DNA from 2 places in the Methylobacterium sp. Leaf106 genome. Region 1 is predicted to be linked to the other one. Evidence: predicted binding sites of a transcription regulator. Region 1 holds the regulator's gene; the other holds the start of a gene.

What was found. The regulator HrcA, encoded in region 1, represses chaperone genes, less so after heat shock. The targets are predictions, from matches to a motif close to GTTAGCACTCNCNNNNNGNGAGTGCTAAC.
Region 2: a site for HrcA is predicted at 1,914-1,942, ahead of groES (co-chaperone GroES). Genes of this name have one in related genera too.

The regions. Positions count from the first base shown of each region.
Region 1 covers NZ_LMNB01000023.1:405,298-408,707, reverse strand. The annotation lists gene ASF34_RS13645 (helix-turn-helix transcriptional regulator) at 1-373, shown strand, start outside; gene ASF34_RS13640 (glutaminase) at 403-1,332, opposite strand; gene hrcA (heat-inducible transcriptional repressor HrcA) at 1,546-2,643, shown strand; gene ASF34_RS23695 (DUF1236 domain-containing protein) at 3,054-3,410, opposite strand, start outside.
Region 2 covers NZ_LMNB01000001.1:554,569-557,978, reverse strand. The annotation lists gene groL (chaperonin GroEL) at 1-1,463, opposite strand, end outside; gene groES (co-chaperone GroES) at 1,558-1,845, opposite strand; gene ASF34_RS02795 (magnesium transporter CorA family protein) at 2,060-3,061, shown strand; gene ASF34_RS02790 (lipopolysaccharide biosynthesis protein) at 3,164-3,410, shown strand, end outside.

The sequences.
Region 1 (3,410 bases):
CGATACCGGCCAACAGCACCTGCTCCACGCGGTCTCGAAGGTCCGGCGCTCCGAGGAGCGCTTCGCCCCCTCCCCCGCCACGGCGGTGATCCGCGAAGGGTGCTGGCGCGAAGAGGCGGTGACGATCCGCTACGCGGACGGTGAGGCGCGGATCACGGAACGGACGATCTGGCCGCTTGCGATCGTCTATCTCGACCGCAAGCTGGTGGTCCTCACTTGGTGCTGTCTGCGCGAGGCGCACCGGATGTTCAGAGTGGACCGGATCGCCGCTGCCGAACTCGCGGGCGCGAGCTTCCGGCCGAAACGCGTGGGGCTCCTGCGGGACTACCTCGCTGTGTTGAATAGAAAGGCCGCGGACGCGCCGGAGGGCTGAGGACCGGAAAGGCGCCCGGGCGAGCGCGATCAAGCGCCGAAGATCGACCAGCCGAGGCGCTTGGTCAGCTGTTCGAGGGCGATCCGGCCAAGATGGGAATTGCCGGATGCGTCGAGGCCCGGCGACCAGACCGCGATCGAAGCCTTTTCCGGTGCCACGGCGATGATCCCGCCGCCGACTCCGCTCTTGCCCGGCAGGCCGACCCGATACGCGAACTCACCCGAGCCGTCGTAGTGACCGCAGGTGAGCATCACCGCATTGATACGCCGGGCTCGCTCAGCCGAGACCACGGAATAACCGGTCAGCGGGTTGCGCCCGGAATGCGCCAGGAAACGGGTGGCGTTGGCGAGCTGCCGACATGACATGGCGATGGCGCAGTGGTGAAAATAGACGCCGAGGGTAAAATCCACCGGATTGTCGAGAACGCCGAAGGATTTCATGTAGTTGGCGAGCGCGATGTTGCGAAAGCCCGTGCGCAGCTCCGAGGCCGCCACCGCCTCGTCGATGATGATCGTGGGATCCTGCGCCAGGAACTGCATGAAACGCAGGATCTCGCCCAGGGCCTCCCTCGGCTGATGGCCCGACAGGATCACGTCGGTGACCGCGATGGCACCGGCATTGATGAAGGGATTGCGCGGAATGCCGCGCTCGCGCTCCAGCTGGACGATGGAGTTGAAGGGGCTGCCCGAGGGCTCGCGTCCCACCCGGCGCCAGAGACGGTCGCCGGCCATGCCGAGTGCCAGGGTGAGGGTGAAAACCTTCGAGATGCTCTGGATCGAGAACGGCGTGTCGCTGTCGCCTCCCGCCGCCACGTGACCGTCCGCATCGATGACGACGAGACCGAACGCCTTCGGATCGACCCGGGCGAGTTCCGGTATGTATGTGGCGACCTCCCCCCGGTCCGGCCTGTCCGCCATCTCCTCGGCGATCTCTTTGACGACGGTGTCGAGGTCGGGCACGGCGGCGTGTTCCTCCGAACGGACGGGAGCGGCGGGTCCGTCAACCAGACCCGCCGGCCACGGCGAGCAGGCTCGCGAGGGCGGCGACGCAACGCAAAGGCCGTTCCGTTCGGGCGGCAAACGGATTAGCAGACCACAGGGCGGCTATGCCTCACCGGTAAAGGTTGTGCCCGGGCTCCGGGCCGGACACAATCGGCGGTCAGGAAACACCCAGTGACCGAACGCGCGCATCCCTATTCCTCGTCGCAGCAACTTCAGGCCCTCTCGGCCCTGAACGAGCGGACACGCGAGATCTTCCGGCAGATCGTCGAGAGCTATCTCACGACCGGCGAACCGGTGGGGTCACGCAACCTCGCGCGGATCCTGCCGATGGCCTTGTCCCCGGCCTCGATCCGAAACGTCATGGCGGATCTGGAGCATTCCGGGCTCATCTTCGCGCCCCACACCTCCGCCGGGCGCCTGCCGACGGAACTCGGCCTGCGCTTCTTCGTCGACGCCATGTTGGAGATCGGCGATGTCGGCCGCGAGGAGCAGGAGCGGATCGAGGCGCAGATGCGCGCCGCCGCGTCGGGCCACACCTTCGAAAGCGCCCTCGCCGAGGCCTCGTCGATGCTGTCGGGCATTTCGCGGGGGGCGGGCGTGGTCGTCACGACCAAGAGCAACGTCCATCTCAAGCACATCGAGTTCGTACGGCTCGATCCCGCCCGCGCACTCGTCGTCCTCGTCTCCGATGACGGCTCGGTGGAGAACCGCCTCCTCGACCTGCCGCCCGGCCTTCCGGCGGGCGCCCTGCAGGAGGCCTCGAACTACCTCAATGCCCGCTTGCAGGGGCGGACCCTCGGAGGCTTGAGAGCGGAAATCGAGGCTGGCCGCGAGGCGATGAAGCGCGAACTCGACGTCATCACCGAGCGGCTGGTCGATGCCGGTCTCGCCACCACGGTCGGGCCGTCAGAGGCACGCCAACTGATCGTACGCGGCCAGGCGAACCTGCTCGACGACCTGCGCGCGGTGGAGGATCTCGAACGGATCCGCCTGCTGTTCAACGATCTCGAGACGCAGAAGGACGTCATCGAACTCCTCTCCCGCGCCGAGGGCGGCGAGGGCGTCCGCATCTTCATCGGCTCGGAGAACAAGCTGTTCTCGCTCTCGGGCTCATCGATGATCGCGGCGCCGTTCCGGGACGGTTCGCAGAAGATCGTCGGTGTCGTCGGCGTGATCGGTCCGACCAGGCTCAACTACGCACGGATCGTTCCGATGGTGGATTACACCGCCAGGGTGGTCTCGCGGATGCTGGATCGAGGCGGCCGCTGAGCGAAACCAGGCACCGTGAGGGCCGGCTCGCCCGAGCCGAGTGGGCCGCGCGAAGGCACACCCGTTTCTGCCTTTGAGAACCTGTGACGCGCCGAAGGCCCGAACGACCAAGCGGTGTCGGCGGCGGAAACCACGAACCGAGAGATGAAGGCGACAAAACAGGATCGCATGCCGATGCCGGCGGAGGATGAGCCTTTCGCAGAGAGCGACAGATCGGTGGAAAAGCTTAAACGTAGAAACTCCGGATCGGCAATGACAACCGATCCGGAGCCTCTGGACTTACTTTCGCATCATCACGTCGCGGCTGTTGAGCACCAGTATCGCTATGGCCGGCATCGCGGCTACGGACGACAAAGGAAGATGCTTCGCCCTGCGGCGGCTCCCCTCTCGGGGAAACCGCCGATCCGAGATCAGCCGCGAATGACGTCCACGATTTCGTAGGTATCGGGATCGACGATGACGATGTCATCATCGACGAGGACGTAGCGGTAGTCTTCGTATTCCGGCACGATCCGAACGATATCCGGCGGGAGGTCGTAAAGGGTGTAATTGCGAGCAATGGCGGTCCCCACCGTCAGGGCGAAGGCACCGGCGGCGAGGCGTGGAATGCCGCGACGCAGCACGTTCTGGCGAAACTCCGTCCGCTGCGGAGCACCAAGCCGGCCATAGGCTCCGCGCACGGCGCCACTGTCGCCTCGTCCGCCACGATCTCCACGCCCGCCCCTGTCACCGCGATCACCCCTCTCGCGATCCATCCGCTCGCCACG
Region 2 (3,410 bases), on a different contig from region 1:
ACATACTCTTCGGTCTGGGCGTTGAAGCCGTAGGTGATCGAAGAGGTGTTGTCGGTGATCTTGCCGACCACGATCGAGCCTTCGACGCCCGAGTTGGCGGCGATCTGGCGGATCGGGGCCTCGAGGGCCTTCAGCACGATCTTGATGCCGGCCTGGACGTCCGGATTGTCGCTCTGGAGAGCGCGGACGGCCTCACGGGCACGCAGGAGGGCGGTACCGCCGCCGGGGACGATACCCTCTTCCACCGCAGCGCGGGTGGCGTTGAGCGCGTCGTCGACACGGTCCTTCTTCTCCTTGACCTCGACCTCAGTCGCGCCACCGACGCGGATGACCGCGACGCCGCCGGCGAGCTTGGCCAGGCGCTCCTGGAGCTTCTCACGGTCGTAGTCCGAGGTGGTCTCCTCGATCTGCGCCTTGATCTGGCCGACGCGGGCTTCGATGTCCGCCTTCTCGCCGAGACCGTCGATGATCGTGGTGGTCTCCTTCTCGATGCGGATGCGCTTGGCGCGGCCGAGCATCGGGAGGGTGACGTTCTCGAGCTTGATGCCGAGGTCCTCGGCGATCATCTGACCCTGGGTCAGGATCGCGATGTCCTCGAGCATGGCCTTGCGGCGATCGCCGAAGCCCGGAGCCTTGACGGCAGCGACCTTCAGGCCACCGCGCAGCTTGTTCACGACGAGCGTGGCGAGAGCCTCACCCTCGATGTCCTCGGCGATGATAACGAGCGGCTTGCCGGTCTGCACCACGGCCTCGAGAACCGGCAGCATCGCCTGGAGCGACGAGAGCTTCTTCTCGTGGATGAGGATGTAGGGGTCCTCGAGCTCGGCGACCATCTTCTCCGCGTTCGTGATGAAGTACGGAGAGAGGTAGCCGCGGTCGAACTGCATGCCCTCGACGACGTCGAGCTCGGTCTCGGCGGTCTTGGCTTCCTCGACGGTGATGACACCCTCGTTGCCGACCTTCTGCATGGCATGGGCGATCATCTCGCCGATTTCCTTGTCGCCATTGGCCGAGATGGTGCCGACCTGGGCGACTTCCTCGGACGAGGCGACCTTCTTGGCGCGGCTCGTGATGTCCTTCACGGCGGCGGTGGTGGCGAGGTCGATGCCGCGCTTGAGGTCCATCGGGTTCATGCCGGCGGCGACGTACTTGGCGCCTTCACGGACGATGGCCTGGGCCAGGACGGTGGCGGTGGTGGTGCCGTCGCCAGCGATGTCGTTGGTCTTCGAGGCCACTTCGCGCACCATCTGGGCGCCCATGTTCTCGAACTTGTCGGAGAGCTCGATCTCCTTGGCGACGGTGACGCCGTCCTTGGTGATGCGGGGAGCGCCGAAGCTCTTCTCGATGACGACGTTGCGACCCTTGGGGCCGAGCGTGACCTTCACTGCATCGGCGAGAATGTCGACGCCGCGGAGCATCTTCTCGCGGGCATCGGAGCCGAAGCGTACTTCTTTCGCTGCCATGTTCAAATCCTCATGAGGTTCGAAGCCCTGAGGCGCTCATCGAAGTGCGCGCTCGAAGGGCTTGGATGGGAAGAAGGAAGAGGGCCGGGTCGCCTTAGGCGACGACGCCCATGATGTCGGATTCCTTCATGATCAGGAGGTCCTGACCGTCGATCTTGACTTCGGTGCCGGACCACTTGCCGAACAGGACGCGGTCACCGGCCTTGACGTCGAGCGGGTTCACCCGGCCGGCCTCGTCACGGGCGCCAGGGCCGACGGCGACGATCTCGCCCTCTTGCGGCTTCTCCTTGGCGGTATCGGGGATGATGATGCCCCCCTTGGTCTTCTCTTCGCCTTCGATACGGCGGACGACGACACGGTCGTGCAGCGGACGGAACTTCATGAGCTGCCCTCTTGCTTCAAATTCATGGATGGCGTTGATGCGGCCGAAGGGCTCGCCCAACCCAGGCTGTTAGCACTCCCGAGCGAAGAGTGCCAAAGCAAGGGCGGAGGTAGGCTCAAGCCCCTTGCGAGTCAAGACGCGGACGACGCGTCATGCCGCGTTTGCGCAGCATCTTCTGCTCTCCGGTCGCTGACAGACGGATGACAATCACCCCATGATCAGTCTTCAGGGACCGCAGGGCGCGGTCGAGCATTCCGGCGCAGCCAATGGCGGCGGCGTGCCGAGCCACGCGATCTGGATCGATCTCAACGATCCGAGCACCGAGGAGGCGGAGCATATCGAGGCCGCCACAGGCTTGCGCGTCCCCTCGCGAAAAGCCTTGAGCGAGGTCGAGAATTCGAGCCGCCTGCGGCGGCTCAAGAACGGGCTCTCGCTCTCCACCCCGATGATCACCTTCGACAAGGTGGATTCGCAGCTGACCCCGCTCGGCTTCGTCCTCACCCGGGACCGGCTCATCACGGTCAGGTTCAACGAGCTGCGCGCCTTCGAGGAGGTCAAGAAGCGCATCGGCGACGGCGACGGCGATTGCCAGACCGGCACCGAGATCTTCCTCCTCCTGGTGGAGGAGCTGGTCGACAGCCTCGCCGACGCCCTGGAGGAGATGGGCGCCGATCTCGACGCGCTCTCCACCCGGATCTTCGATTTCGACGTGAGGGCAGGGGGCGTCGCCGGCGATTCCGGCAAGACCCCGCGTCGGCGCGACCTGGCCCTCCGCCGCATCCTCCGCAGCGTCGGCCGGCGGGGCAAGGCGCTCGGCAAGATCCGCTCGAGCCTGCTCGGCCTCGAGCGCATCCTCCCGTTCGTCGCCGGTGAGTGCGAGCACCTCCTCGGCGCCACGGAGATGCCGCGCTTCGAGACCCTGCGCCGGGACATCGCCTCCCTCGACGAGTTCGAGATCCGGCTTTCGGAGAACGTGCAGTTCCTCCTCGACGCCACCCTCGGCCTCATCAACATCGAGCAGAACAACACCTTCCGCGTGCTCACCGTGGTCTCGGTGGTGGGCGTTCCGCCGACCCTCATCGCCTCCATGTACGGCATGAACTTCAAGCACATGCCGGAACTCGACTGGGTCTACGGCTATCCCTATGGTCTGTCGCTGATCGTCATCAGCGCGATCATCCCGGTCGTCTTTTTCAAGCTGCGCGGCTGGTTCTGACGCGGGGCCGACCGGCCGGGTTCGGGATTTAGGGAATTCTTTTCGGGCCGGCGCGCAAGGATCGAGAGCAGAGCCGGGCCTCCGGCGACCAGAGTCGACCGTATGGCCGTGATCGCCGCCTTCATCCTGAATGCCGGGCTCAATTTCTGCCTCGGCCTGCTCCTCGCCAAGCTGATGGGGCCGGCGGATTTCGGCCTGTTCGGCCTCGCCACCACGGGCGCCGTGGTCCTCAACACCCTCGTCTTCGAATGGCTCCGGCTCTCGGCCACCCGGTTCTATTCCAACCGCGTCCGGCAGGAGGAACCCTGGATCCGTCATGGGCTCGACCGCGCCTACGCCGTCCTCGCCC